DNA from 4 places in the Streptomyces sp. CA-288835 genome. Region 3 is predicted to be linked to each of the others. Evidence: riboswitches for the same ligand, from Rfam matches in the RefSeq annotation. Region 3 holds a riboswitch; each other region holds the start of a gene.
What was found. A riboswitch is a leader RNA that binds a small molecule or an ion and turns the genes downstream of it on or off. The one in region 3 is predicted to bind cyclic di-AMP.
Positions count from the first base shown of each region.

Region 1 (7,471 bases), 4.6 Mb from region 3:
GAGTAAGCTCCCGGCTGAATTTCTGGCAGGATTTTGCCTGGCCTGCGCGGAACCGGGAGAGCACCGCCGCCGTCTACGGGCCCAGGAATAGAGAGGGTGCGGCATGGCGAGCAACAGTTCAGTGATCAGCTCGGAGGACCGTCGGGCCGGTACCTCCGTCGTGGTCAAGGCCCTGCGGATCACCGGCCGTGGCCGGCGCCCGGTGTTCGGCTCCGCCGTTCTGGCCGGCGTGGTGGCGCTGCTGGTCGGAGGGGGGATCGTGGCAGGCGCGTTCGCTGCGTCGTGGGGGCTCTTCCTGCAAGCCAGACGAGACGCCGAGTTCAGCATCGCGTCCGAGGACTCCTATGTCGCGTACGCCGACCAGAAGGACAGCCTCGTCAACGTCGCGTTATGCGTGTTCCCGCTGCTGCTCCTCGTCGCCATGGTCTTGATCGCATGGCTGCTCACCGCCCAGGCCGTCACCGTCGCGTACGCGCGGGAACGAGCGGTGGCGGGCACGTGCGCTGCCGCGGCCCCAGGTGCGCTCGGCCTCCGCGCGCTGTGGCGCCGCTGCCGTCCGCACTTCGGGACCGCGTTCCGCGTGCAGTTGCTGACCCTGGTGTGCGTCCTCGTCCCGGCACTGGCGGGCCTGTTCGTCCTGGTTCTCCTCGAGTTGGAGATGGTGCCCGGGGTTGTGTGGCCCACGTACCACGATCCCGCGACCGTGCAGTTCATCCTGGTGGGACGGATCCTGCCCGTCGTGATCTGGGCGCTCGGAGGCGTCCTTCTGGCCCGTTTCTCACTGGCCACCGCGGTACGGGTGGCGGACAACTCCTCGGCAACGGCGGCGATGCGCCGTTCCTGGACGCTGACCGGTACGGCACGTCTGTACACCACCGGGATCTTCCTGCTGGGCACGCTCGCGGTCGCCGTGGTCTTCAACGTGCTGAAGTGGCTCGGGACGTATGTGGCGCACTGGGCGGGGCTGCTCATGCTGGCCACCACCGAGGACAACGTGTGGGTCACCGGCGTCCTCGTCATCATCACCCCGGTTGCGGTGGCGCTTGTGCTGCTGCCCTTGGCGCTGGCGCCGATGGGCGTCCTGCTCGCGTGCCTGCGCGAGCGGCTCGACGGCGGCACGGGAGAGGTTCGGCTGCCGTCCGGTGCCCCGGTCGGATAGTGCCCGCGCTAGGGGTGCGAGAGCCGAGCCAGCCGCTCGGGTGGGCCGACGGGTGAGTGGCCCAGCGAAAGCTGAACCTGACCTGTCCCTCAGGCTGGGCCGACGGTCGGGGTGTCTGGGGCAGGGCGTTCTCCGAGACGCACCGTCAGCCCTCTGGCCCCGCCGACGCCTTGGCGCAAAGGTACGGACGCGCGAGCAGCAAGCCCGTACCCGTAATAGCGATGCCGAAGTAGACCGGCGCCAAGTGGACGAAGTCCGTGTAGTGGATCACGCTGTGCACCACGACCGCCGGCAAGAAGCCGGCCGCCGCAGCCGCAGTCAGCGTCCAGAACACCCACGCCTCGCCCCGCCGCCACCCCCACGCGCTGAGCAGGACGATGGCCACCGCGGCGGACATCAGGGCGCCGCCCAGCCCCGCCCGGTCGTGCGCGACGAACGGCACAAGCCGGGGGTTCAGGGTTTCCAGCGCCTCCGCGCTCGTGCCCAGGAAGGTCAGGTCGGTCGGTACGAAGACGCCGGTCAGGCCCACCACCGAGATCACCGCTCCGCCGATGAACAGGCCCGCTCCCGTGACGATCAGCAGGAGTTGGCCGGTCAGGGCCCGTCGGCGTTCCGGTTCCGGGCCCTCGGGGGGCAGGTGCCAGCGTGGTGTGTGCGGGGTGCGGCGGACCGCGGCCACGAACATCGGGAACAGTACGAGGGCAGTGGCCGTGTGCAGGGGTTCTACGAAGCCGGTGGCCAGGAAGTAGAACAAGGTGGGGAAGCCGATCGCTCCCGAGAGCAGGTACACCTCGCGGGCCCAGGGCCAGCCGCGTCGGATGCCGCCCACGGCGAGGCCGGTGTAGAGGGCGCCGATCGATGCCATCGTGCCGGCCATGGTGATCCGGTCGTGCTGGAGGAAGTGGACGAGGTGGTGGTTGGCGGCGTGCAGTTGATGCACCGTCATGCCGAGGTAGTCGCGGTCGTACCAGAGCAGTACCGGCCCGAGTGTGATCGCCGCGGCGCCGAGTCCGGCGCCCGTCATACCGAGCCCGACGAGCAGCGCCCACCACCAGGCGGGCCAGCGGCGCGGATCGCGGCCGACGTCCCGTAGCCGCGGAGGGGGCGCGGTGGGCGTGGCCGCCTCGGTGACCCGTGCGAACCAGCCGGGTCCGGCCTCGACCAGCACCTCGGGCCGGGCCAACACGACGGCGCCCGGCTCCTCGAGCGCGGCGGCCGCGGCGGTGACCGACGGGTCGGACACGTAGACCAAGTGCGGGTCGTCGCCGCTGGTGAACCTGTCACCGTACGGGTCGGACACATGGACGCCGTCCGGGTCGTCGCCGCTCGTGAACCCGTCGACGTACGGCTTGAGGGCGGCCTCGGTCTCCGGATCGCCGGTGCGGACGACCAGCGGGATCGAGCGGCCGGCAGCGGCCTTCCGTACGGTCTCCACATCGGCCGCCGAGACAGGTGACACCTCGACGACGCCGGCCCCGAGCGGGGGCATGGCCCGTACCGTGTCGCGGGCGAGCGAGGGCGGGACGGTTATGCCGAGGCGGACGGTCACGGGTACGCCGGCGATCTCACCGGCGAGGCGCTCAGGCGGGTGGCGGTGGCCGAACCCCCGGGCGATCAGCCGTGCGCCGGCGGGACGGGAGCCGATCGAGGCCAGCAGCCGCAGTGCGGTGCGCTGCGAACGGCGACGGCCGAGGACAGCGGCGGCCGCGCCGCGCAGCGGGTGATACGTCCAGTCCGGCATCAGTCGCCCTTGCTCTCGCTCTCGCCCTTGTTCTTGCTCTCGCTCTTCGTCGCGGTCGCCGGGTCAGCGGGCGCCGTCCAGCCGAGCACCGGCGTCATCGAACGCAGCGTCGCCCGCGTCGGCGTCAGCCGGGCGGCCGTGTCGCGCAGCAGCACCGCGGGCGGCCACGCCAACTGGCCGACTGCGCCGAGGCGGGCGGAGCGGCGCGTGATTGCCTGGGTTCGCGGGCGGCGCAGCAGGTCGTACGAGCGGAGTGCGGCGCCAACGTCCGGGGTGCCGTCGAGGCAGTGGGCGAGGGTGACCGCATCCTCCAGCGCCTGGCATGCGCCCTGGCCCAGGTTGGGGGTCATGGCATGGGCCGCGTCGCCCAGCAGCGCGACCCGGCCGCGTACGAAGGTGGGCAGCGGCGGAAGCTCGTACAGGTCGTGCCGGAGCACCGCCTCCGTGGGGACGGCGGCCAGCAGGGCGGGCACGGGATCTGGCCACGACCCGAACCGGCGCAGCAGTTCGGCGTGCTCGGACGAGGACGAGAGCGAGGGCGAGGACGAGCCGGAGGCCGCTCCCTCCGGCAGCGACGCCGTCGCGAAGCAGTACATCCGCCCGCCCGGCAGCGCCGTGTAGCCGAACCTCTCTCCACGGCCCCAGATCGCCGCGCCCTCGGAGGGCGGCTCGGCGAAGGGCTCGGTGACCATGCGCCAGGCCGGGTAACCGGCGTACCTGGGGCCGGCCGCGTGAGGCCACAAGGTGCGGCGGACCGCACTGCGCAGCCCGTCGGCGCCGACCACGACGTCGGGCCGGGACCCGCCCCCTGTGCCCCCGCGGTGATCGACGACCAGACCGTGGCCGTCGTCGCGGACCGCGGACACCTCGCTGCTCGACCGCAGGCTGTCGGCGGGCAGTGCCTCGGTGAGCACCCGCAACAGGTCCGCGCGGTGCAGGACCACGAGGGGTTGGCCGAAGCGGCGCGCCAGCTCCGCGTTGTCCGTACGGGACAGCCAGCGGCCCCGGCGGTCCCGTACGCCACCTGCGGCCTCGACGGCGCCGAGTGCCCGTACGTCGTCGGCCAGGCCGAGCACCTCAAGCGCGTGCAGCGCGTTCGGCCACAGCGAGATGCCGGCGCCGATCTCGGTGAACTCCGGGGCACGTTCCAGGACTTCGACGCGCCAGCCCCGGCGGTGCAGGGCGATGGCCGCCGCGAGGCCGCCGATTCCGCCGCCGACGATGGTCGCGGCGCGCTGCGGCATGGGTCCTCGCTCTGCTTTCGGGCGTCGCCCGGTCAGGTGGCCGTCGATCCGGTGCCTGAGCGGCATGCGACGCGGCGCAGGTCCGCAGGTCCGGCTGGGAAGCGCCTCATCGCAGCATGGCGGCAGTCGCCTGTCAACGTGCCTAGGGGCCGACCGGCAAGGGGTTCTGCAAGCCCCGCCCCGGACCGCCCCCAGGAACGCGCAATGCCCGAGTTGCCTACATTGCCGCTTTGTTCAGTCTTAGTGGTACTTGATCGCGTGAAATGGGTCACGTGCGGATGGAATGGGCGTTGAAGGCGCACCTCGACAACTTCTGCTTTGCAGAACGTAAGTTGAGAGTCGCGTTCCGGAATAATCGGGCGATTTGCCCCTCGTTTTAGCGAGTTCATAAGGGGCGCACCGGGATTTCGAGGCTTGTTTCGGGTGTGTGCTCTCGCATACGTTCACGTCTCGATCCGGACGGAACGCCTAATCCTGCCGCCGCTCCGGAACCCCATTCGTCCACGCGCTACGGCAGGAGCGGGGGACCCAGGTAAGTCGCCGATCCGGGCAACCGGAACGGCTTGGGGTGAAGTCGCGCTCCCCGCGCGGCCGGGCAGCTCCCGCCCGAACCCGACAGCTCACCTCGCAGGCGCCGGAGAGGAATTCGTCATGCCCGCACGAGGTAAGCACCGCCGTACGAGAGTCAGCCGCATCGCCCGCGCCTTCGTCCCCGTAGGAACGGGTGGCGTCGCGCTCGCGCTCCCGTTCGTGGCGGTGAGCGGTGCCCACGCCGCCCAGCCGTCGGGGCAGGTCACGCAGGTCGCGCAAGCCGCCGCTCCGCAGGTAGAGCTCGTCACGCACAAGGTGGCCAAGGGCGACACCTTGACCAAGATCGCCAAGAAGCATGGCACGAGCGGCGGTTGGCAGGGGCTGTACAAGGCCAACCGTGCGGTCATCGGGAACAACCCGTCGATGATCAAGCCGGGTCTCACGCTGACGGTCGGTACGAAGAAGGCGGCCGCGAGCCCGGCGGCCGCCAAGTCCGCGGCGCCCGCCGCTGCCACGCAAGCCGCCGCGAAGACGTACTCGAACGACCTCGACGGCTGGATCAAGGAAGCCCTGGACATCATGGCCCAGCACGGGATTCCGGGCTCGTACGACGGCATCCACCGCAACGTCATGCGCGAGTCGTCCGGGAATCCGCAGGCCATCAACAACTGGGACTCCAACGCCGCGGCCGGCACCCCGTCCAAGGGCCTCCTGCAGACCATCGACCCGACCTTCAGCGCCTACCACGTGCCCGGCACGTCGACGGACCCCTTCGACCCGGTCGCCAACATCGTGGCCGCCTGCAACTACGCCGCCGACCGATACGGCTCGATCGACAACGTCAACGGCCCTTATTAAGAACGGCCCTTATCAAGAGGGATCGGGGCCCGTATCGGGCCTGAGCAGAACACCGGCCCGGGTACCAGGTACCCGGGCCGACGCACACCCGTCAACCGAGCTTCGCGTTCTGCTTCTTCAGGATCATCGCCGGGATCTTCGTGTCGCTGGGGTAGCCCTTGGAGATGGCCGAGCCGTTCACTGAGAAGTAGACGGCGACGACGTCGGCGCTGCGTACGGCCGCGCCGTGCACCGTATGCGTGACCCCCCTGAACGTCATCGTGGACTTGAAGGCGAGGGATTCGTCGCCTGCCGCATCGGTCTTCTCCGCGGTGACGGTGTCGTGCTTGCCGCTGTTGCCGTTCGCCTTGGCCGTGAAGCCGGCGCCGCAGGAGTCCACCGCCTTGGAGAGGCCGGCCATGGCGGACTCCGCCTTGCCCTCCTCCTCGTAGGCGTTGAGCGTTATGTAGTTGGACGGTTTGGTGAGCGGGTTGATCGACGCGAAATGGGTGAGGAAGGCCTGCGGTTCGCCCAGCGGGAGCTGGTTCATCGCGTACGCCAGTGGGGCGCAGACCTCTTTGTCGAGGGTGACCTCGTCCTGAGACTTGGCGAAGGCGTACTCCGGGTCCAGGTCTGCCTTCGCGACTTCGTAGTCACCGCCTATCTCGGCCTGGGTGACCATGAGCTTCGCCAGGCGATCAGCCGGGTTCGGCCCCTTCGAAGGGGTGGCCGAGGCCTCAGGTTTGGGCTTGTCCGCCGCCGCGTCCGTCTCCGAGTCACCGCCTCCGCAGGCGGTCAGGCCGGTGAGTACGGCTATGGAGAGGGCGCCGGCGGTCAGGGCAGCGGATCTCTTCATTCCTCTTCCTTTCCTTATCGATGGCTGCCGGTGGAAGCAACTGCCCTACTGGCCGGGGAACTTCCAGATGAACGGCTCCCCGTCCTCCTCCGCCCAGCGGACCTCCATCTCCTTGGCGTTCGCCGGGATCAGGTACGAGTCGCAGAAGGTGTGGCTCTCGCCCGTCTTCCAGCTCTCGACGTCGTACGGGTCCTCGCAGCCGGGCGCGTCGTCGGCGGCGCCGATGAGCAGGGTGCCCCGCTTGCCGTCCGCCCAGATGCTGGTGCCGTCGGCCGCGTCGGAGTCGGACGTCAGGGCCGGGCCGCCCTTGTGCGTGAACTTGAGGTGCGCGACCGCGAGCACCATGCCCTTGGCCTCCGCCTTGTCCTGCACCAGTTCCTGAGCCTCGGCCTCGGTGCCGACGTCCACCTTCATGGCGGTGATGTCGTACGTGACCTTGCCGTCCTCTTCCTCGACCTTGCCCTCGGCGCTCTCGCCCGTGGCCATCTCGCCACCGGAGGCCGCCTCGGCCGGAGTCGCCGCCGCCTTCGCCTTGCCGGCGGGCTTCTTCGCGTCGGCCTTGTCCTCCCCGCCGCCGCACGCCGTCAGCGCGAGCGCGAGAACGGCGACGGGCGCGGCGACGCGCAGGGCGGTTTTCTGGTGCAGCAAGACAAGCTCCTTGTGGGTGTTGTGATTGTGGGGGGATCTACTCGCGCAGGCAGCACGGCGGCGCGGCGCCACAACGGCACGGCACCACAGCGGCATGGCCACAACGCGGAACAGCCACAGCGACAGCCACAGCCGCGGCACAGCCACACAGCGCTACGCGGTCGGAGGTGCCGATTGCGATGCCGGTGCTCTACGGGGCTGCAAGCCACCGGAGTTGCACCAGGAAAGGCCCAACTGCTCGTCGGGCAGACGACGTTCCCCGTGCGCGGACCCGCTCGAACTCCCAGCGGAAACGCGATCAACAGATCCTGGGGTACCGCCCCTCACACTGTCAACAAGGCTGAACACTCACCGTCACCGGAGGCGCGAGCGTGCGGTCGCGGGGCGCCCTCCGACCTGGAAGGTCATCCCCCGGCCCACACCGCCCGCTCCTTAACGCGTGAGTAATTCGTGCA
Region 1 is NZ_JBNJMW010000001.1:6,059,622-6,067,092, forward strand. It holds gene ACQEVY_RS27645 (hypothetical protein) at 104-1,159, shown strand; gene ACQEVY_RS27650 (hypothetical protein) at 1,305-2,900, opposite strand; gene ACQEVY_RS27655 (FAD-dependent monooxygenase) at 2,900-4,144, opposite strand; cyclic di-AMP (ydaO/yuaA leader) riboswitch at 4,641-4,791, shown strand; gene ACQEVY_RS27660 (transglycosylase SLT domain-containing protein) at 4,796-5,533, shown strand; gene ACQEVY_RS27665 (hypothetical protein) at 5,625-6,368, opposite strand; gene ACQEVY_RS27670 (hypothetical protein) at 6,414-7,016, opposite strand.
Region 1: it holds a riboswitch for cyclic di-AMP, as region 3 does, so the genes downstream of both, ACQEVY_RS27660 (transglycosylase SLT domain-containing protein) here and ACQEVY_RS06905 (M23 family metallopeptidase) in region 3, are expected to answer to the same signal.

Region 2 (7,471 bases), 2.4 Mb from region 3:
CGAGCCCAACGACCCGACGGCCACGCCCGATTCGGCGGACGCTGGGCCCGGTCGGCGAGTCCGAGTGGTTCTCGTCGACGATCACCGCATGTTCCGTACGGGGGTCCAGGCGGAGATCGGGCAGACCGAGCGGACGGGTGTCGAGGTGGTTGGGGAGGCAGCCGACGTCGACCAGGCCGTCTCGGTCATCACGTCGACCCGGCCCGAGGTCGTCCTCCTCGACGTGCACCTTCCGGGCGGCGGCGGGGTCGAAGTCCTGCGCCGCTGCGCCCCGTTGATGGCGGATGCCGAGCAGCCCGTACGGTTCCTCGCGCTGTCCGTCTCCGACGCCGCCGAGGACGTCATCGGCGTCATCCGGGGCGGCGCGCGAGGCTATGTGACGAAGACGATCACCGGCACGGACCTCGTCAACTCCGTCTTCCGCGTCCAGGACGGCGACGCGGTGTTCTCCCCGCGCCTGGCCGGATTCGTCCTCGACGCCTTCGCCTCCACCGACGCCCCGCCCGTCGACGAGGACCTCGACCGCCTCACCCAACGCGAGCGCGAGGTCCTCCGCCTCATCGCTCGCGGGTACGCGTACAAGGAGATCGCCAAGCAACTGTTCATCTCGGTGAAGACGGTGGAGTCCCACGTCTCGGCAGTCCTCAGAAAGCTCCAACTGTCCAACCGCCACGAGCTGACCCGATGGGCGACGGCACGACGACTGGTCTGACCCGCCCGGTCGATGGCGGTTGCGACTAGTACTTGCGGGCCGTCACGAGGCTGAAGGAGAGGTATTCGCCGGCGTCTGCCGTGAGCATGCAGAAGACAGATTAGAAGCGCCCCGTTAGGGGCGCGGGGAACTGCGCGACAAGCCACAACGAGCCCGCGGCCGCGACACGACATTCACCCACCACCCCCTGGCGGGGGCTGGGGCGCAGCCCCAGGGATGGGACGGGAAGGGGCGGCGGGGGCGACGAAACAACCTCACACCACCCGCGCGGCCCCCGCAAACGGCATCTCATCCAGCGAAGCGACCCGCACCGGCGCCGAAGGATTAGGCGCATGGATCATCTGCCCATTGCCCACATAAAGCCCGACATGACTGATGCTCGAGTAGAAGAACACCAGGTCCCCAGGCCGGAGATCGCCACGCGAAACCCGCTCCCCAGCCTCGATCTGGCCATATGTCGTCCGAGGCAGCGAAATCCCCGCAGAGCGATACGCGGCCTGCATGAGCCCCGAGCAGTCAAAGGCATCGGGCCCGGTGGCCCCCCACACATACGGGCTGCCGAGCTTCTCGTACGCGTACGAAATGGCGGCCGCAGCCCGCGAGTTGGGTGCTCCGACAGCCGATCCTGGTTCCGGCGAGGCGGAGGAGCGCGAGGCGCGAGCCGTGGCGGCGTCATCCGCGCCGATCCGCGCGCGCTGTTCATCCGTCAGCCGGGACAGAAGCCGCCGAGCCTCGCCCAGCTTCCCGGTGACCGTCTTCTTGTGCCGGTTCAGCGCCGCCTGCTGGGACTTGAGCGAAGCCAGCTCGACATGGGCGGCCCCACGCAATTGCTCGATCTCCCGCAGCTGGCCCCGTACGCGCGAAACGGTCGAGGCCTGCCGACTGCCGGCGCGTTCGGCGAACGCGGCCTCGTCCAGGTACTGATCGGGCTCCGAGGAGAGGAAGAGCCGCAGCGCGGGGTCGAGGCCACCGTCCCGGTACTGCGCGGCAGCCACCGAACCCAGCGCGTCCCGCTCGGAGTTGAGCCGCTCCGTCCGGCGGGCGGCCTCGTCCTGGAGGGAGTCCACCCGGGCCTCCGCCTTGTCGGCCTTCTCCTTCGCCCCGTTGTACTTCTCGGTGGCGACCTCCGCCTCCTGGTACAACTTGTCGACCTTCGCCCGCACCTGCTCCGGCGTCAGCCGCGGCTCGGCGTAACCCGCCCCGTCGAATGAGGTCGCGCTCGCCGCGCCCGCCAGGGCGATCGTGAAGGCGGTACGGGCCGTATTGCCACCGAGCGAGCGCTGTCTTGGCTTGCGGTGCGCTGCCACCTGGACACACTTCCTTCCCGAACGGGCCGGTCACGCGTCCGGCGGCGGCCCGCACAGGGGGAGCGGGACGCCGCCGGATCTTCTCGGCGGTGATGTCCGGCTGCCGCCCCTGGTCCGGACGGCGGGTGGGAGCCGGTCACCTGGGGAAGGACGCTAAACCTGAGCGTGCGCGCCTGGTAACGGCATGTACGGAACTGTCGTCAGTGCGCCGCGTGGTGACCGTATGCGATCGTGATCCTGGCCTGGAGCCGCCAAGTTGACGCGGGGCGTTGACCGATGCCGGGGTCGTAGAGGTCCGAGCGGCGCGGCGGTGCTATGGGGCCGTCAGCGGCCGTCGGCGTCCGTCAGGGCCCCGTCAGGGCCCGTACGGGGCGCCCCCAGGCGCCCGGGGCGGTGTGAGGCCGTATGCGAGCCCCCGGTTAGGCTCCGGCTTCATGGACGTACTCATCCATCTCTTCGTCGCGCTGCACATCATCGGTATCGCCGCACTCCTTGGCGGCTTCTTCACCCAGATGAAGGCGATGGGCGGGGGCACGGCCCGCTTCGGCCCCGCGATGCTGCACGGCGCGTTCACGATGCTCGTCACGGGCGTGATCCTGGTCGGCCTCAACCAGGCCGACGACCAGACGGTCAACAACATCAAGATCGGCGTCAAGCTGGCGCTGCTGATCGTGATCCTGGGCCTCGTGTACGTGAAGCGGGACGAGGAGAAGGTGGACAAGGGCTCGTTCGGTCTGGTCGGCGGGCTGACCACCGCCAACGTCTTCATCGCGGTGCTCTGGACCTGACGGCCCGAAGGTCCGCGAAAACGGCCTCATGGGGAGCCTCGAAACACGGCCTCATGAAGAGCCCCAAAAACCCAAAAACGGCTCACGCGCGCGTGCACCCCGAAATGGGGTCCACGCGCGCGTGCCTCACGCCGGACGGACCACGCTGTGGACCGGCATGTAGTAGATCGACTCCTCGCGGACGTACGCACCGGGCTTCGGGGCGTGGATCATCATGCCGTCGCCGAGGTAGAGGCCGACGTGGCTGATGTCGTCGTAGAAGAAGACGAGGTCTCCGGGCTGGGCGCTGGCGACCGAGACCTGGGTGCCGGTCTTGACCTGGTCCCAGGTGGTGCGCGGGAGGGTGACGCCGGCGGCCTTCCAGGCGGCCTGGGTGAGGCCGGAGCAGTCGTAGGAGTCCGGTCCTGAGGCGCCCCAGACGTACGGCTTGCCGGTCTGGGAACGGGCGAAGGCGAGTGCCTTCTCGCCCTTGGCCGTCGAGGCGCCCGCGGAAGTGCCCGTGCCGGTCGAGGTCCCCGCGCCGGTGGAGGGCGCGGGAGCCGGCTGGGCCTGCTGCTGTTGGCGGCGCTGCTCCTCCGCGGCCTGCTGCCGCGCCAGTTCCTCCGCCTTGCGCTGGGCCTCCTCGCGCTGCTCCCGCTCGATCGCCGCGAGCCGCGCCTTCTCCTCGGCGGTCAGCTGCGAGAGCAACTGGCGGGCCTCGGCGAGCTTCCGCTGAACGGTCGCCTTGGACGACTTCAGCGTGTTCTCGGTCTGGGTGAGCGACTGAAGGCTCTCGGAGGCCTCCTGACGCATCTGCGTCATCTCGGACTGCTGCGTCGCGTAGTCGTCGACGGCCTGCTGCTGGCGGCTGGTCAGCCGGTCCATCAGCTGGTTCTGGTCGAAGTAGTCCTGCGGGTTGTCCGCGAGCAGCATGGCCGCGGTGTCCGGGGCGGCGGTGCCCGTGCGGTACTGCGCGGTGGCGAACGTACCGAGTTCCTCGCGTGCTTCGTTGAGCTTCTGCGTGCGGGAGGCGACGTCGTCAAGGAGGTTGTCGACCTTCTTGCGCTGCTTGCTGGTCTTCTCCTTGGCACCGTTGTACTTCTCGGTCGCCGTCTCCGCCTGCGCGTAGAGGTCGTCGACCTTCTTCTGGACTTCGTCGAGACTGGGCTTCGGCTCCGCGGAGGGCGAGGCGTTCGCGGTCTGCGACAGGAGGGCCACCGAGGTGAGAGCGGCGGTGGCGAGGGCAGGGGTCCGTATGCCCTTGGGATTGGACGACCGCGCTTTGCGGTGTGGCGCCACGAAGGCGACTCCTTCCGTGCTCCGCCTACCGAGTTAGCTGTCGGGTTCGGGCGTGTGCTTCGGAAGGTTTGCCCTACGGTCCTTGTCCCCTAAGGGAGTTGGACCGATTCACCCCAAGGTCGGTGGGTCCCCGGCTCCGGGTTGCCACAAAGGCGTACCGGACTCGGCGGGAGCCGCACGGCCCGGCGACGTTCGCCGGTGGGGGTCGAGCGGCCCACTGCGAAAGCTAACCAACTCGTGTGGCTCCTGTGAAGGTTGATGAGCGAATTGTCCGATACGTTTTCGTGACCTTAGCCTCAGTCTCCATGATCCGTCGCCGACCGTGACGGGACGGTCCTGGAGGGTGAGAGAAATCCGGGCGGGCCCTCGGCAGTCTCGTACGAGCGGAGTTCTCAGGGTTTTCCCGGACAGCTTTTCAGGGCGGCGGCGAGCTGTCAGTGGGGGAGCCTAGACTCGGAGAGCGATGAGCAGCCTCTTTGATGACAGCTTCCTGGCGGACCTCAAACCCTCGCGGGACCACGAGGAAGAGCCCCCGCCACCGCCCGAGGACGAGCACGTACCGGAGCAGGTTCCGGACGATCTGTTCGGCGGGAAGTTCGACGTGCCGCCGGACCGGGAGGCGTACTACCGCGATGGTGCCCCCCGTCCGCATGTGGACGCGGCCGCGCTCCTGGAGGGGCTGAACGACAACCAGCGCGCGGCGGTCGTGCACTCCGGCTCCCCCCTGCTCATCGTGGCCGGTGCCGGTTCCGGCAAGACCCGTGTGCTCACACACCGGATCGCGTACCTGCTCGGCGAGCGCAAGGTGCATCCCGGCCAGATTCTCGCCATCACGTTCACCAACAAGGCCGCGGGCGAGATGAAGGAGCGCGTCGAGCACCTCGTCGGCCCGCGTGCGAACGCGATGTGGGTGATGACCTTCCACAGCGCGTGCGTACGGATCCTGCGGCGCGAGTCGAAGAAGCTCGGCTTCACCTCCTCGTTCTCGATCTACGACGCCGCCGACAGCAAGCGCCTCATGGCCCTGGTCTGCCGCGACCTGGACCTCGACCCGAAGCGGTTCCCGCCCAAGTCGTTCAGCGCCAAGATCTCGAACCTCAAGAACGAGCTGATCGACGAGGAGGACTTCGCCGCCCAGGCGAGTGACGGCTTCGAGAAGACCCTCGCCCAGGCCTACGCGATGTACCAGTCGCGGCTGCGCGAGGCGAATGCCCTCGACTTCGACGACCTGATCATGACCACGGTCAACCTCCTGCGCGCCTTCCCGGACGTCGCCGAGCACTACCGCCGCCGCTTCCGTCACGTGCTGGTGGACGAGTACCAGGACACCAACCACGCCCAGTACGCCCTCGTACGTGAACTCGTCGGCACCTCCGAGCACCCCGTGGACGTACCCCCGAGCGAGTACGACGTGCCGCCCGCCGAGTTGTGTGTCGTCGGTGACGCCGACCAGTCCATCTACGCCTTCCGCGGCGCGACCATCCGCAACATCCTCCAGTTCGAGGAGGACTACCCGGACGCGACGACGATCCTCCTGGAGCAGAACTACCGCTCCACACAGACGATCCTGAGCGCCGCGAACGCGGTCATCGAGCGCAACGAAAGCCGCCGCCCCAAGAACCTGTGGACCAACGCGGGCGCAGGCGCGCGCATCACCGGCTACGTCGCCGACACGGAGCACGACGAGGCGCAGTTCGTCGCCGACGAGATCGACCGGCTGACGGACGCCGGTGAGGCGAAGGCGGGCGACGTCGCCGTCTTCTACCGTACGAACGCCCAGTCCCGTGTCTTCGAAGAGGTCTTCATCCGCGTCGGCCTGCCCTACAAGGTCGTCGGCGGCGTGCGCTTCTACGAGCGCAAGGAAGTCCGGGACGTCCTCGCGTACTTGAGGGTTCTCGCCAACCCGGAGGACTCCGTACCGATGAGGCGGATTCTCAATGTCCCCAAGCGGGGCATCGGCGACCGGGCCGAGGCGATGATCGACGCACTCGCCTCGCGGGAGAAGATCAGCTTCTCGCAGGCGCTGCGCCGCGTCGACGAGGCGTACGGCATGGCGGCCCGCTCCACGAACGCCGTCAAGCGGTTCAACACGCTGATGGAGGACCTGCGGACCATCGTCGAATCGGGCGCGGGCCCGGCCACGGTCCTGGAGGCCGTGCTCGAACGCACCGGCTATCTGGCCGAGTTGCAGGCCTCCACGGACCCGCAGGACGAGACCCGTATCGAGAACCTTCAGGAACTCGCCGCCGTGGCCCTGGAGTTCGAGCAGGAGGCCGGCGAGGGCGAGGCGTCAGGTGGGCTTTCCGACTTCCTGGAGCGTGTCGCGCTCGTCGCCGACTCCGACCAGATCCCCGACGAGGAAGAGGACGGCTCCGGCGTCATCACGCTCATGACTCTCCACACCGCCAAGGGCCTTGAGTTCCCCGTGGTGTTTCTGACCGGCATGGAGGACGGCGTCTTCCCGCATATGCGCGCCCTCGGCCAGACCAAGGAGCTGGAGGAGGAGCGGCGGCTCGCGTACGTCGGCATCACGCGCGCGCGGGAGCGGCTGTATCTGACGCGGTCCTCGATGCGGAGCGCCTGGGGGCAGCCCTCATACAACCCGCCGTCCCGTTTCCTGGAGGAGATCCCGGACACCCATCTGGAGTGGAAGCGGAAGGGGTCCATGGGAGCGGTGGCCTCCGGCCCCGCGGCGGGTGTGGCGGCTTCCCTGTCCTCCTCGCGCTCGGCGGCCTCGGGCGCGTCCGGTTTCGCCACGCGGCGGGGCGGTGCCACGGAGAAGCCGGTGGTGTCGCTGGCGGTGGGGGACCGGGTCACCCACGACCAGTTCGGGCTCGGCACGGTGGTCGGCGTGAAGGGCACGGGGTCGAACGCGGAGGCGACGATCGACTTCGGGGACACCAAGCCGAAGCGGCTGCTGCTGCGGTACGCGCCGGTGGAGAAGCTGTAGCCCTACGGGCTTGGTGGCCGAGCGACAGGGCGGGGCGGTTCTTTTACGCCGTCACGTCGGGTTGAGGCCGTGGCTGCGGAGCCACGGCAGGGGGTCGATCGCGTCGCCGCCGCCAGGGCGTACCTCGAAGTGGAGGTGCGGGCCCGTCGAGTTGCCGGAGTTGCCGGAGTACGCGATCGGGTCGCCGGCCTTCACCTCGGTCCCGGAAGCGACCTTGTAGGTGGAGAGGTGGCAGTACCACGTCTCCGTACCGTCCTTCGCGGTCACGATCGCCATGTTTCCGTACGCGCTGTTCCACTCCGTACGGACGACGCCGTCCGTCGCGGCCATCACCGTCGTGCCGTACGAGACGGGGAAGTCGATGCCCGTGTGCACGGACATCCAGTTGATGCCGGCCTGGCCGTAGTAGGCGCTGAGCCCCTTCTGCTCGACCGGC
Region 2 is NZ_JBNJMW010000001.1:3,885,266-3,892,736, reverse strand. It holds gene ACQEVY_RS17445 (LuxR C-terminal-related transcriptional regulator) at 1-712, shown strand, start outside; gene ACQEVY_RS17440 (NlpC/P60 family protein) at 967-2,019, opposite strand; gene ACQEVY_RS17435 (hypothetical protein) at 2,454-2,807, shown strand; gene ACQEVY_RS17430 (NlpC/P60 family protein) at 2,934-4,085, opposite strand; cyclic di-AMP (ydaO/yuaA leader) riboswitch at 4,093-4,264, opposite strand; gene pcrA (DNA helicase PcrA) at 4,549-7,035, shown strand; gene ACQEVY_RS17420 (M23 family metallopeptidase) at 7,087-7,471, opposite strand, start outside.
Region 2: it holds a riboswitch for cyclic di-AMP, as region 3 does, so the genes downstream of both, ACQEVY_RS17430 (NlpC/P60 family protein) here and ACQEVY_RS06905 (M23 family metallopeptidase) in region 3, are expected to answer to the same signal.

Region 3 (7,471 bases):
GTCGCGCGCCCGGACGCAACAGTGGGCGGACGAGGCGTTGGCCCACGAGCTTGGCCTCCGCCAGTAGGGCGGTTGGGTTCGTTGTCGGCTGTGGCGCCGTTGTGGCTGGTCGCGCCCACGCGGGGTGCCTCCGGCGGTTGGGCGGGTGCGGGTGCGTGGTGGTTGCTCGCGCAGTTCCCCGCGCCCCTTGGGTGGGTGGTGGGTGCGGGGCCGCGGTCCGGTGCGTCAGCCCGTCGCCAACAGGGCATACGGCCCCTTGCTTCCACAGGGTTCTGGTGTGCCCAGACCGAAGCTAAGCGACGGGCATAGGACGCACCGGCCCACGTCCCCTCCCACCGGCGGAAAACTGCCGGTTTCGTCGGAGCGCGGGCTTTCCGGTTCGCTTACTCGTCGGGGTGCGGGCAGTCGCAGGCTTTTTAGGGGCGCGGGGAACTGCGCGACCAGCCACAACGCACAAGCAGCCGCGACACGACAGTCACCCACCACCCCAGTAGGCACCCCACCCACCCGCCGGAGGCGCCCCACCCCGCCGGAGGCAGCGGGGCCTGGGGGCGCAGCTCCCAGTTTCGGGAAGGGGCGGGGCTGGGGAAAAGGAACCCTCAAACAGCGGACCGCATGCGCAACTTGATGTCGTCCGGCGACAAACTCCCCTTCGCCACCACCCGATCCCCCGACGACTCCCCCCGAAGCCGCCGCCCAATCCACGGCACCAGATACTCCCGAGCCCAGTGAATGTCATCCCGCCGCACCTCAAGCGCCCCCCGAGGCGGCAACGGCGGCCAAGGCTGCTCAGGATCCGCAGGCACCGCCAGCCCCAGCACCTGCCCCGCGCGCAGCGCAACCCGCGTGTGCCCCTCCGGCGACAGATGCAGCCGATCACCGTCCCAGGCCCGCCGATCCTGAATGGTCTTCAGCGACCAAAGGTCAAGCACAGGACACCCGTACCGATCAGCAATCGCCCGCACATGCCCGTTATACGTAGCGATCTTGCCGCGCAAGTGCCTGAGCACCGGCACACCCCGAGTATCGAAGCCGGTTGTCACCAGCACCGTCCCGACAGCCGACGCGAGTTCGGCAACGGCACCCTCAAAGCGAGCAGCGACCTCGTCGGGATCGGTCCCCGGCCGAAGGATGTCGTTACCACCCGCGGAAAGGGAAACGAGGTCCGGCGCCAACTCGATGGCCCGCGAAAGCTGGTCCTCGACGATCTGGTCGAGCAACTTCCCGCGCACGGCAAGGTTCGTGTAGTCGAAGTCGCCCTCAGCGCGCCGGTCGGCGAGCAGTACCGCGAACCGGTCGGCCCAGCCGACGAACGCCCCGTCGGGCCCGGGGTCGCCGACGCCCTCGGTGAAACTGTCCCCCACCGCCACGTACGACCCGATCACTGATCTGCTGTCATTCTTCGAATCGTCTGCCACATCGAGCCATGATTCACCTTTCGATGTGAGCTACGCGACCGTAGGAAAGGGTTGACGGACGGTGAGATAAGCCACGCGTAAAGTCCCGGTCAACTCGGAATACAGAGCTCCCACACCCGGAAGTCCGTGATCCGGAAATGGCTCCATACGGTCCGGAACGCGAAGTGCCCGCTCGTGTACGGCTCCGGGTCGGCGTAGTCGAAGACGAGCCGCCCGTTGTTCCACCACTGGACGGTCGAGCCGTGCGAGACGATCCGGACGCGGTGGGGCCGGTTCGCCACGAGCAAGGGCTCGGTGTAGTCGTAGATCAGCGGCCGGACGCCCGCCTGGCCCACGTAACGGCGCAGCCGCGTGGTCGAGTTGTAGTTGGCGCCGTAGCCCGAGTAGTACGTCTTGAGGTAGTCGTACTCGTCGAGGGCGCCGCCGCGTTGGGTGGCGAAGAGGTCGTCCGGGGAGCGGACGTCGACGGCGTTCCAGAAGTTGTTGAGGTCCGACACCCGGTCGTTGACACCGCCCGCGGAGACCGGTGTGGCCGTGTACTCGATGACGTACGGCCCGGCGATCTTCCGCTTGAACCAGACCGTGGCGCCGCTCGGCACCTCGATCTCCATGACCCCGCCGGACGCGGTGACCCTGCCGCCCTCCTGCAACTCCGTTGCCCACTGCCCCAGTCCGTGCCGGAAGTCGTCGCGGGCGATGAGCCGTCCCCGGCGGTGGCCCGCCGACGCGCTCGAGGCATGCGCACTCGCTGTGTGCGCGGGGGCCACGGCCGCGAGGGCGGCACCGGCCGCCAGGGCTCCGAAGGCTCTGCGGGTCGTCATGGAGCGTCTCCTCGGCTGGCGTCAGGGCGGGACAGAAAGCGCTTGCCCGGAGATCTTGACGGCAGCCCGCCACCTCTGTCGACCCCGCGAACAAGCCGAAGGCCGGACCCGGGGATCAGGGGTCCGGCCTTCGGCGTGAGAGGGAGACGCGATCCGCCCGCGGCGGCGCTCAGGTGGCGTCAGGCGGAGACGCCGTGCGAGCGCAGGAACGCCATCGGGTCCACGTCCGAGCCGTAGTCCGGCGTGGTGCGGATCTCGAAGTGCAGGTGCGGGCCGGTGACGTTGCCGGTCGCGCCGGAGAGACCGATCTGCTGACCGGCGGTCACGGACTGCCCCTGTGAGACGGAAAGGGACGAAAGGTGGGCGTACTGGGCGTAGTGGCCGTCGTTGAGCTGGATGACGACCTGGTTGCCGTACGCGCCGCCCCAGCCGGCGGAGACGACAGTGCCCGCACCCACAGCCTTGAGCGACGTGCCGGTCGCGGCGGCGAAGTCGACGCCGGTGTGGTAGCCGCTGGACCACATGCCGCCCGACATCCGGTACGGCGTGCTGACGGTCGCGCCGTCGACCGGCATGGTGAAGCCACTCGAACTGCTGGGCGCCTCGGCGGCCTTGGCGGGCTCGGCCTTCTTCGCGGGTGCCTGGGGGGCCGCGGCCGTCTTGGGGGCCGCGGCCGCCTGGGGAGCCTTGGCCTCGTTGGCGCCGGAAGGCGCGGCGGCCTTCTTGCCGATCGTCAGCTTCTGGCCCGGGTGGATGAGCCCGGGGTCACTGCCGACGACCTGGCGGTTGTCGGCGTAGAGCTTCTTCCAGCCACCGCTGACATTCTGGGCGTTGGCGATCTTCGAGAGAGAATCGCCCGTCTTTACTTCGTACGTCCTGGTCGCGGCCTTCTTCTGAGCGGCGACCGGAGCGGACTCAACGGCCTTCTGGGAAACAGTTTCGGCCTTGTCGGAAACAGACGCGTTCGCGCTCTGCGGAGTCGCGGCCTGTGCGCCGGCGGCTCCCAGCAAAGGAAGTGCGAGAGCGGCGCCGCCTGTTGAGGCAACGGCGATCGAGCGGGTGAAACGCGCGGACTTCGGGCGGCGGTGCTTACCCTTCGCGGGCATGGCGAATTCCTCTCCGGCGCCTGCGAGGTGAGCTGTCGGGTGCGAGCTGGAGATGCCCGGCCGCGCTTTCGCGCAGCTTTACCCCAAGCCTGTTCCGGAGACCGGATCAGGCGTTGTACCTGTGGGTCCCCCGCTCCTGCCGTGTACGGATCGGTGTGCGGATTCCAGGCGGCGGCAGGATTAGGCGTCCGCCTGGATTGGTCGTGAACGTAAGCGAATAAGACGCGCAGGGACAAGCTTTGGGTTGCCTATGTGCCCCATTCTCTTGATCCTTGACCGAAATCGCCGTCACGCTCCGTGAATCACCGCTCTCCGGCTTTGCTGAAATCCCCTGTAAACGCGCTTGAATTACGTGAACATGGCGACAGCGGACCGTCACGAATATGACGCTGCTCACGCATCACGGATTCAGGAGTGCCCATTCCAGAGCGAGTTGGAATGAAGGCACTCCAATACGGACACAACTCTCAGATGCGACGCAGACGGAAAACTGCCGCATCAAGGTCCCCGCGCAGGCCGGTCCGAAGTCCGTGATGCAACAACACGGCACCTTTGTACACTTCGCCCGTTTCGAGGCATTCGTACGTCGCCACCGGGTCGAGCCCCCGCAGCCGTACGGGCGCCACGGGCTCGCCGTAACGCTGAGCCTGGAGCCAGGCAAGGACGACGACCTGGTCCTCATGGACGTACTGCACGGCGCTCAGCCCGCCCTCCGGTGCCCGCAGTCGGTAGAGGCCGCCACGCTGCACCACGGGCCGGATCTCCTTGTAGAGCGCCACCCAGTCCCGCGCCTCGGCGAGTTCCTCGTCACTCCACTCGGTCAGGTCACCACCGACCCCGAGCACTCCGGCCATGGAGCTCACAAAGCGGAAGCGCAGCGAACTCACGCGCCCGTTGAGCTGCTTGTTGGGGCTGTCGGTGACCCAGGCGGCCATGGCCCGCGCCGGGTGGATCTGACTGAAACCGTGCTGGATGGCGAGCCGGTCGAGCGGGTCGGTGTTGTCCGAGGTCCACACCTGGTCCGTACGCGCCATGACACCGAGGTCGATCCGGCCGCCACCACCGGAGCAGGACTCGAAGGCGACACCGGGGTGCGCGGCCCGCAGCCGGTCCAACAGGCCGTACAGGGCGTGCACATGGTCGACCCACAGCCGCTGCGGGTACGCCTCCCCGGGCCAGCCGGCGTCCGTGAAGCAGCGGTTGAAGTCCCACTTCACGTAGTCGATCGGAGCACTGGAGAGCAGCCCGTGAAGCTGCTCCCACAGGTACTCCTGGACGTCCTCGCGCGCGACGTTCAGTACGAGCTGATTACGCAGCTCTGTCTTCTTTCGTCCTGGTTGGTACTGAATCCATTCGGGATGCGCTCGATACAACTCACTGTCCGCATTGACCATTTCCGGCTCGACCCAGATCCCGAACTGCATGCCCAGGGCGTGCACGTCGTCGGCGAGGGGCTTGAGCCCGGCCGGGAAGCGGTCGGGGTTGGGCGTCCAGTCCCCGAGCCCGGCCCGGTCGCTGGTCCGCTTCCCGAACCAGCCGTCGTCGACCACGAACAGTTCCACGCCCATCGCCGCGGCCCGCCGGGCGAGCGCCCGCTGCTGTTCCTCGGAGATGTCGAACTCCGTGGCCTCCCAGGAGTTGTAGAGCACCGGCCGGTCCTGGTCCGCGTCCGGGATCACATACGCCCGCTGGTACGCGTGCCAGGCCCGGCTCGCCCCGCCGAAGCCGCCATCGCTCCACAGCCCCGCGAAGACCGGGGTGACAAAGCTCTCGCCCGGCTCCAGCCGCACCAGGCCGGATTCGTCGTACCCGGCGCCGCCGGTGATCTGCACGCGCGCGTCCGGGAGTTGGGCCACGGCGATCCGCCAGGAGCCGGACCAAGCGAGCGCGCACCCGTACACCTCGCCGTGCTCCTCGGTCGCCGCGCCCTCGACGTCCAGCGCGACCCACGGCAGATGCTGGTGCCCGGTGTGACCGCGCCGGCTGCCGATGACCTTCTCGCCGTACGTGAGGTCTGTTCGTACGAGCTGGGATTCGGCCGCCCAGCGCCCGTGCAGCTGCGACAGCCGCCAGCCCTCGCGCTCCGGCAGCGTCCAGGTCGCGGAGTCGGCGCGCAGGACCTCCAGGGCGGGCCCTTCGTTGGCGAGGGTCACCCAGCGCTCGACGACGTCGCTGGCGGGGCGCATCCGGTAGTGCAGCGTGATGCCGAGCCCGGAGTCGGAGAACCGCAGCCGCAGTTCGACCCCGTCCGATTCATCGGATTCATCCACTTCGTACGCCTCAAAGCGCCACTCCGTGCCGCGCCGCTCGTCCGTCCGCACGGACAGCGCCGGCCGTACGAAGCGGGGGCCGCCCTCGACCGGGTACTCCTCGTGCCCGTCGAGCGGGGACTCGAAGGGCCAGTACTTCGGTCCGGGAGCCGCGGCCAGCGCCTCGGCGTCCGCGAGCTCGATGCGCGGCCCCCAGTGCAGATGCAGCAGCTCGTCCTGGTCCGTGAGCCGCAGGGCATAACTGCTCGTGGGCCCCGAAAGCAGCCACGTACGACCGTCTTTGCCGATCTCCACCATCAAGTCCTCACAGATCCGAACAAGCTCGCTCAAGCACAACATCATCGCAGGCGTCCGCGCCTCGCCCGTACCGCCTGTGGACAACGCCCCGGCACCGCCTGTGGACAACTGAATGGCCCACGAACGCATGTCGTATGGTCGAGAGCGCGCCCCGCCGACAACAGCGTCGGCCGCCGACTGGGAGGAGCCCCCGTGACGCAGCAGGTCCCGTCGACCGAGCCCGAGCTGACCGGAGTGCGCAACTTCCGGGATGTGGGCGGCCTGCCGACCGAGGACGGCCGACGCGTGGCGCCCGGACGACTGTTCCGCAGCGGCCATCTCGCGCACGCGACCGAGGAGGACGCCGCGTTCCTCGCCTCACTGGGCCTGCACACGATCTTCGACTTCCGCAATGACGCGGACAAGAAGCTGGAGGGGCCCGACGTCGAGTTGCCGGGCGTGCGGAATGTGAACCTGCCGCTGACCGACCCGGCACACGGCGCCGAGTTCTGGACGATGGTCCGCGACGGCGATCTGGACCAGCTGCGCATGATCCTCGCGGACGGCAAGGCGGCGAACCGGATGATCGTGTCGTACCGCTCGATCATCAAGGGGCGCACGGCCGAGCACTCCCACGTACTGCACGCGATGGCCGAGGACAGCGTGCCCGCGCTGATGCACTGCGCGGCGGGCAAGGACCGCGCGGGCCTGTCCATAGCTATTACGCTCCTCGCCCTGGGCGTCGAGCGCGAGGCCATAGTGGCGGACTACCTGAAGTCGAACGCCCCCCACCGCCGCTACAAGGTGCGCCGCAGCGGCTCGGCGTCCTCGGCGTACTCCCCCGAGGTGATGGAGCTGCTCAGCCCGCTCTTCGACGCGCGCGCCGAGTACCTCGCGGCAGCGTTCGAAACGATCGAGGAGACCTGGGGCGACGTCGACACCTACCTGGAACAGGGCCTGCACGTAACCCCGAAGACGCGGGAGCGACTCCGGGAACGCTTCCTCGACTGACCTCCCGGCAGACTGACCGTCAGTCCGCCGCTCCGACGCCTCCTGAACTGCTTACTGGTTCTGCGCGCCCAGCGTGAACAGCAGATAGATGAAGGCCGCGAAGAGGTGCCCCACGGCCACGTAGATGATGAGCCGCACCCACAGAGCACGCGGGAACTTCTCTTCCATGTCCCTCATGAAGTCGCTCCAGGAGTCGTCGGGCCGAGGCACAGCGCTGCCGTAGGGCTCTGCAACAGGGTGTGCACGAAGAGCAGTTCGGCGCCGTCCCGGTCCGCGGCGGCGATCCGGTGCGGGGTCAGCGAGTCGAAGTGTGCGCTGTCGCCGGGCGTGAGCGCATGCGCGGTGTCCCCCAGGCGCAGCCGCAGCGCTCCCTTGAGGACGTACAGCCACTCCTCGCCGGGGTGGACGCGCACGATGTCGCCCTGCGCTCCATACGGGACGTGTACGCGCAGGGACTGCATGCCGCGCCCCGCCGCGCCGGCCTGCCAGTACGTCCAGCCGCCCGCCTGCGTGGGCTCCATGTCGGCGGCGCGGACGACCGCGTCCCGTTCGGGGACCGTCTCGCCGAG
Region 3 is NZ_JBNJMW010000001.1:1,502,649-1,510,119, forward strand. It holds gene ACQEVY_RS06890 (TetR/AcrR family transcriptional regulator) at 1-67, shown strand, start outside; gene ACQEVY_RS06895 (SGNH/GDSL hydrolase family protein) at 600-1,385, opposite strand; gene ACQEVY_RS06900 (DUF6250 domain-containing protein) at 1,508-2,239, opposite strand; gene ACQEVY_RS06905 (M23 family metallopeptidase) at 2,419-3,345, opposite strand; cyclic di-AMP (ydaO/yuaA leader) riboswitch at 3,348-3,511, opposite strand; gene ACQEVY_RS06910 (alpha-galactosidase) at 3,813-5,912, opposite strand; gene ACQEVY_RS06915 (tyrosine-protein phosphatase) at 6,105-6,902, shown strand; gene ACQEVY_RS06920 (DUF6126 family protein) at 6,954-7,079, opposite strand; gene ACQEVY_RS06925 (helix-turn-helix domain-containing protein) at 7,076-7,471, opposite strand, start outside.

Region 4 (7,471 bases), 4.0 Mb from region 3:
GGCGAGATCCGTCATCCGCAGCGTGCGCCGCGGAGTCTCGGAGAGGGCGGACAGGATCGTGTAGTACAGGTGCGGCATACCGGCCTCCTGTTGGAGCTGCCGGTCGAGCGCGTCCTCCAGGAGGTAGGAGGCGGCGATGTACGCGCGCCAGGCGCGTTGCTCCTCGGGGGTGAGCCAGCGGGTCGTCATGCCACCATTGTAGGTACTGTTTAAAAATTGAACCACCATTGGCCCAGTACGAGCGGAGAGTACGCCCCATGCCCCACCCTTACGTCCTGTTGTCCGCGGCCGTCTCCCTCGACGGCTACCTGGACGACACCGGCCCCGAACGGCTGCGGCTCTCCGGCCCCGCCGACTTCGACCGGGTCGACGAGGTGCGGGCCCACTCCGACGCGATCCTGGTCGGCGCGGGCACCCTGCGCGCCGACAACCCCCGCCTCCTGGTCAACTCCGCCGAGCGGCGCGCGGCCAGGGTCGCGGAAGGCCGCCCGGAGTACCCGCTGAAGGTCACCGTCAGCGGCGGCGGAGACCTGGACCCGGCCCTCAACTTCTGGTCCACGGGCGGCGAGAAGGTCGTGTACACGACGGACCAGGGCGCCCCGAAAGCCACCGCTGCCCTCCGCGGCCTGGGCGTCGACGTCGTCCCCGTCGGCCCGGAGCTCGACTGGCCGACCGTACTCGAGCACCTTCACGACGTACGAGGCGTACGGCGGCTCATGGTCGAGGGCGGCGGGCGCGTGCACACACAGCTGCTCCAGGAGGGCCTCGCAGACGAGCTGCAACTCGCTCTCGCGCCCCTCCTCGTGGGGCAGCCGGACGCCCCCCGGATGTTCGGACCCGGCGGCTACCCGGGCGGGATCCGCAACCGGATGCGGTTGGTGGAGACGCGGCCCGTAGGCGATGTGGTGCTCATGCGCTACGTGCCCACGGCGCCCGGAGCGGGCGGGCTCGCCTCCGCCGCCGACCGTCACTGGCTGGAGATCGCCTGCGAGCTCGCCGCCCAGTGCCCGCCCTCGCGGACCGCGTTCAGCGTCGGCGCGGTCGTCGTCGCCGCGGACGGTACGGAACTGGCCCGCGGCTACTCCCGCGAGTCCGACCCGGTCTCGCACGCCGAGGAGGCCGCGCTCGCGAAGCTCGACCCGGCCGATCCGCGCCTGCCCACCGCCACCGTCTACAGCAGCCTGGAACCTTGTGCCCGCCGCGCCTCCCGGCCCGCCCCCTGCGCCCGGCTGATCCTCGACGCGGGAGTACGCCGCGTGGTCACCGCCTGGCGCGAGCCGGACACGTTCGTCCGGTCCGCGGACGGCAGCGGTCTGCTGGCCGCCGAGGGCGCCGAGGTCGTCGTACTCCCGGAATACGCGGAACGGGCCGCCGAGCCCAACCGCCATCTGCTCGGTTGAGGGTCGGTGGAAGGCAGGGTGCCGGCTCGGTTAAGAGCGGGGAGCGAAAACCCGTGTGCTGAGCGTCCCGCGGATGGCGTACACTGGTCTTACCGACGCGGGGTGGAGCAGCTCGGTAGCTCGCTGGGCTCATAACCCAGAGGTCGCAGGTTCAAATCCTGTCCCCGCTACTGAACACTCAGGGCCGGAACCTACGGGTTCCGGCCCTGAGTGCTTTCCGGGGTTCCCGCCGGTCCTGTCCCGATGGCAACGCTCACCCACTCGGCCCGCACAGGTCGCCCCCCGACCACCCGCCGGGAACCCTGGACGGAGCGCGGTGACGCGGTGAAGGGCAGGAGACCAGTGGCGGGGCCCGGAGAAGTGGAGACTGGCGGACGGAGCGTCGCGTACCTCCGCACCCTCGTCCAGGCCCTCCCGGTGCTGCTGATCATCGCGGGCGTCTGCTACGACCTCCTCACCCCTCCTCCCTTCACCGCGGTGCCCTTCTTCACGGTCGCCCCGCTCATCGCCGCGCCCCTCTCCACCTTCGCCAACACGCTGCGCACCGGAGTCGTCTCCGTCGCCGCCCTGTCCCTGCTGCACATCAGGGGCGACTTCGACGTGGGCGCCGCCACCGAGGTGGCCACCGCGACCGCGGTTGCCGTGCTGGCGCTCGCCATCAACCGCCTCGTGCGCCGCAGTGACCAACGTCTCGCCTCCGCCCGCGAGATCGCGGAGGCGGCCCAGCGCGCCGTACTGCCCGAACCGGCCGAACGGATCGGCGGGCTCGACATCGCGGCGCGGTACGAGGCGGCGCAGGCGGACGCGTTCATCGGGGGCGACCTGTACGCCGTGCAGGACACCCCGCACGGCGTACGGCTCGTCGTCGGCGACGTACGCGGGAAGGGCATGGGCGCGGTGGCGGCCGTGGCCGTGCTCATCGGGGCCTTCCGGGAGGCCGCCGAGCAGGAGGCGACCCTGGAGGCGGTGGCGCAGCGGCTGGAGCGAGCACTGGTGCGCGAGGCCGCCCGGCGCGGCGGCCTCGAGGCGTTCGAGGGCTTCACCACCGCCGTACTGGCCGAAATCCCGCACGCCGACGCCGTCGTACGCCTCGTCCACCGCGGCCACCCGGGGCCGCTCATGCTCTACGGCGACGGCTCGCTGGACACGCTGAAGGACGAGGACCCCGCACTGCCGCTCGGGATGGGCGAGTTGGGCCCGTGGCCCGACCGGGCGCAGGAGGTCCCGTTCCCCGCCGGAGCCACCCTGCTCTTCTACACGGACGGGGTGACCGAGGCCCGGGACCGGCACGGCGTCTTCTTCGACCCGGCGGACAGGCTCGCGGGCCGGACCTTCCACGGACCCCGGGCGCTGCTGGCCACGCTCGTGGAGGAAGTCGTACGGCATACGGGAGTCGGCGGCGCGACGGACGACATGGCGCTGCTGGCGGTCCGGAGACCGTGAGGGCGACTGGTGAGGCGGACGCATGATGCCGGAGGCGGCGTCGTATCACCTTCCGTAGTCGGACGAACCCACTCCGCATAACAACTGAAACATTGTCAACAGCAGTCACAGCAGTGAATTGGAGCTGAGTCACGATCAACTCGCCCGATTCATCCCAGTGATGACCTGAAAGTCCAGGCCAAGACTGCCAACGAATCTCCAGAACAGCTTGGAATCCAGGGCCTGCCTCTATTAACGTTCGATAACGCAGCGCGGTCGTCCCAGCCGACACAAGAGTCGGCTCCGTGCGCACGCGCCGAATCCCGCAAGGGAACCGGGGAACCACCAACTTGGGGTGAATCGGGCGTTGTTCCGGTGGAGACACCGTGAGCAACGCGCGTAGGAGACCTTCCTGCTCCGAACCCGTCAGCTAACCCGGTAGGCGGAAGGAAGGAAAGGAGTGCGCCTACGTGGCGTCCAACCGGCCTGCCCCCCAGACTTCGTTCGCGCCGAATGAGGAGCCCGACACATTCGGCTACGGCAAACGCCAGGACGAGGAGACCTGGGAGGAGTGGAACCCCTCTGAGGATTCCCTCAAGCCCGTACGCGGCAGGCACCGCGTCGGCAAGCAGCGCGGCGGAGGCCTCGCACGCAGCTCCACGGTTCTGGGCGTCGGCGTCATCGCCGCCGTCAGCGCGGGCGGCATGGCCAGCGCGAACACCGGCAAGCCGCCGGTCTCGATCACGCTTCCCGACCTTCCGCTGATCTCGGGCGACACGGACGAAGAGCCCGGTTCCACGACTCCGCTCACCCACGCCGGTCTGAGCACCGCGGACGCCGAGCAGGGCAACTCCGACGCAGGCGAGGCCCTGCGCGCCCGCATCATCCTCCAGGCCGAGCGCCAGCAGGATCAGGTGGACCAGGAGGCCCGGCAGGCCGCGGCGACCGCCGCCGCGAAGAAGGCCGCCGACCAGGCCGCCAAGGAGCGGGAAGAGGCCAAGGCCAAGGCCGAAGCCGCCAAGGAGAAGGCGGCGGAGGAGGCCCGGCAGAAGGCTGAGGCGGAGCGCCTCGCCGAGCTCGCCAAGAGCTTCGCGCTGCCGACGTCCTCGTACACCATCACCTCGACCTTCGGGCAGTCCGGCGCGCTGTGGTCCTCCGGGACCCACACCGGCCTGGACTTCGCCGCTCCCTCGGGCACGCCGCTCAAGGCCGTCCACAGCGGCACCATCACCGAGGCCGGCTGGAACGGCTCGTACGGCTACCTCACCAAGCTCAAGCTCGACGACGGCACGGAGGTCTGGTACGCCCACCAGTCCTCGATCAGCGTCAGCGTCGGCCAGAAGGTCAGCACGGGCGAGGTCATCGGCCGCGTCGGCGCGACCGGCAATGTCACCGGGGCGCACCTCCACATGGAGGTCAAGACGTCGGGCGGGGATGGGATCGACCCGATGGCTTGGCTGCGGAGCAAGGGGCTCAACCCGTAAGTCCTGCAAGATCTTTGACGCCATTCGCTTTCGGACGAGAAGCGGGTGGCGTCTTGGTTTTCGCCTGGTTCCGGGCTGGGCGGCTTTGGTGAAGCCCAGTGCGGTACCGCGCCCGCTTGAGGGGCCGCAGGCCCCGATAGGGGCGCGGGGCTGCGTCGATTTGCGGCTCCGCCGCGTGGGCGCGACCAGCCCCCACCGGCCCGCAGCCGAATCACTGCACCTCCAGCGGAGCGCCTAGTTCCGGTAGGGGTTGTACGCCGGGTAGGGCGACGCCTGCCCGTACGAGTTCCCGTACGTCGGCCACGGCGGCGGCGCCGGCGGCGGAGCCGTGGCCCGGGCCGCGTACGCCAGCGCGGGGCGAGCCAGCTCACGGCGGGCCCAGAGCTCGTTGAGCAACTCCCGTTCCCGTACGACGAAATCGGTGCCCGCGCGGCCGCGGCGCCCCCGGTGGCGGAGGAACGCGAGAGAGGTCGCGTACGCCTCGTACTCCGCGACCGCCCGCCCCGCCGGGCGGCCGCCGTGATGCGTGGCCCACTCGCGGGCCAGCCTCCGCGCCTTCATCGAGCCCAGCACGAACGGCTCGGGAACCGTCAGCCAGCCCGCCATCGCGTACGCGGGCAGTTCGGTGCGGATCGTGCCGAGTTCGCGCTGCCGGGTCCAGATGGCCAGCCAGGTCAGCAGGCCGAACGCGGGCACCATGAAGGCCGCGTACACCGCGAAGAAGCCGTACGTGCCGAAGGTCGACGAGCCGTTCCAGAGGGCGTGCATGCCCATCGCCAGCAGCAGGCCCGTGAAGGGCAGGAGCACGCGTCGTATGTGCTGGCGGTCCGCGGAGAGCGCCGCGATGCCGAAGCCGATGCCGGTGAGCACGGTGAACAGCGGGTGCGCGAAGGGCGACATGATCACGCGTACGAAGAAGGTGGCGGCGGTGACGGAGGCGATGCCGCCGTCGCCGCTCAGCTGGTCGGTGCCGAAGGCGGTGCCGAGGTAGAGGATGTTCTCGGTGAACGCGAAGCCGGTCGCGGTGACTCCGGCTATCACTACGCCGTCGACGATGCCGGTGAAGTCCCGTCTGCGGAACAGGAAGACGAGTAAGACGGCGGCGGCCTTCGCGCTCTCCTCCACGATGGGCGCTATGACGGTCGCGCCGATCGTGTCGGCGCTGGAGGGGTCCGCGGTGGCCGTGGCTATCCAACGCGTCGCGAAACTGTTCGCCACGATCGCGATCAGCGCCGCCGCGCAGGCCCCCCAGGCGAACGCGAACGTCAGGTTCCGCCAGGGGCCCGGCTCGACCCGGTCCAGCCAGCGGAACGCGGCGATCAGCAGCGGGACGGGCAGCACGGCGAGGCCGAGGCCCACCAAAAAGCCCTCGGTGCCGGTCTGTTCGCGGACCAGGGCCAGGATGACGAGACCGGAGAGGGCGAGCAGGGTGATCAGCGCGCCGTAACGCACCCATCTGCGGCGCCACCAGTGCGTATGCCGCCGGGTGCCTCCGACCGGGGTGCCGGGGGGTGGGGGGTACGGCGGGTACGCCGGATACGGGGGACTGGTGGCCACAACATCGACCCTAACCAGGGAGGGGGTGGGCACGCGACGGTACGTTTGCGCCCCGCTGGGTTCGCTGGGTTCGGGATGGCTTATGGGGTGCTGCGTCGGGCGCCGTTTGGGGTGCGGTGCGGCACGCGGTGGAACAGCAGGTCGTGCACCACATGGCCCTTGTCCAGGCCCTGGCTCTCGAAACGGGTCAGCGGACGGAAGTCCGGGCGGGGCGCGTAGCCGCCGTCCGGCTGGGTGTTCTCGAAGTCCGGGTGCGCGCTGAGGACTTCGAGCATCACCTCGGCGTACGGCTCCCAGTCCGTGGCACAGTGCAACAGCGCACCGGGCTTGAGGCGGGACGCGGCGAGCGTGAGGAAGTCCGGCTGGATGAGGCGACGCTTGTGGTGACGCTTCTTGGGCCAGGGGTCCGGGAAGTAGACGCGCAGTCCGCTGAGGGAGTCGGGCTGGAGCATCTCCCTGAGCAGGATGATCGCGTCACCGTTGGCGACCCGGATGTTGGACAGCCCGTTCCGGTCGGCGAGATTGAGCAGGTTCCCTTGGCCCGGGGTGTGCACATCGACGGCGAGGATGTTCGTGTCCGGATCATCGGCGGCCATCTGCACGGTGGCCTCGCCCATCCCGAACCCGATCTCCAGCACCACGGGCTTGTCGTTCCCGAACAGATCGCTCAGATCGATCGTCCGCCGCCCATCGATATCCAGCCCCCACTTGGGCCACAGCCGCTGCAAGGCGTCCGCCTGCCCATGGGTGACCCGGCTCCGGCGCGGCTGAAAGCTACGGATCCGGCGCTCGAAGTGGGAGCCGGCCGGGTCGGCGCGGGGGCCATCGGGGAAACGGGGTTCGCCTTTGGCACGGGGGCGGGAGCGGCGCGGCTCTTCGGTGTTTTGACGCTCAGACACAGTGGGTTTGATTGTACGAGTGCCTCCGGCGGTGGGGCGGTTGGGTTTGTTGTCGGCTGCGGCGCCGTTGTGGCTGGTCGCGCCCACGCGGGGTGCCTCCGGCGGTTGGGCGGCTGCGGGTTGTGTGTGGTTGCTCGCGCCGTTCCTCGCGCCCCTGGGTTTCTGGTGGGTGCGGGGCCGCGTCGGGGGTGTCCGTCCTCGGACCGGCGCGCGTTGCTGTTGGCTGGTAGAGGGTGCCGGTGTTGGCGCGCCGGCCGCTGCGGGCGCACACCCCCGCCCCGTCCCCTTGCCGCCGTGGGCGGCTGCGGGGCCATGAGGGTGCGGGCAGTCGCAGGCTTTTGCCTTTAGGGGCGCGGGGAACTGCGCGACAAGCCACGACGCACCCGCAGCCGCGACACGACTGTCACCCCCCACCCCGGTAGGCACCCGCCCCCACCCACCCGCCGTAGGCGCCACCCACCCCGCCGGAGGCGGGGGCCTGGGGGCGGAGCCCTCAGTTTCGGGAAGGGGCGGGGCTGGGGAAAGAAAACCCCGCGTTTACGCCCGCCCCAGCGCCACCAGAACCCTCCGCCCAACCTCACGCCCAATCGGCAGCGAAGCGGTAGCCGCAGGCGACGGCGCGTTCAGCACATGAACCGTCCGCGCCCCCTCCCGCAGAAGGAAGTCGTCGACCAACGTGCCGTCCCGAAGAACGGCCTGCGCCCGAACC
Region 4 is NZ_JBNJMW010000001.1:5,507,676-5,515,146, forward strand. It holds gene ACQEVY_RS24925 (MarR family winged helix-turn-helix transcriptional regulator) at 1-189, opposite strand, end outside; gene ACQEVY_RS24930 (dihydrofolate reductase family protein) at 258-1,400, shown strand; tRNA gene ACQEVY_RS24935 (tRNA-Met) at 1,497-1,570, shown strand; gene ACQEVY_RS24940 (PP2C family protein-serine/threonine phosphatase) at 1,644-2,843, shown strand; cyclic di-AMP (ydaO/yuaA leader) riboswitch at 3,127-3,282, shown strand; gene ACQEVY_RS24945 (M23 family metallopeptidase) at 3,293-4,306, shown strand; gene ACQEVY_RS24950 (PrsW family intramembrane metalloprotease) at 4,541-5,863, opposite strand; gene trmB (tRNA (guanosine(46)-N7)-methyltransferase TrmB) at 5,944-6,762, opposite strand; gene lhgO (L-2-hydroxyglutarate oxidase) at 7,300-7,471, opposite strand, start outside.
Region 4: it holds a riboswitch for cyclic di-AMP, as region 3 does, so the genes downstream of both, ACQEVY_RS24945 (M23 family metallopeptidase) here and ACQEVY_RS06905 (M23 family metallopeptidase) in region 3, are expected to answer to the same signal.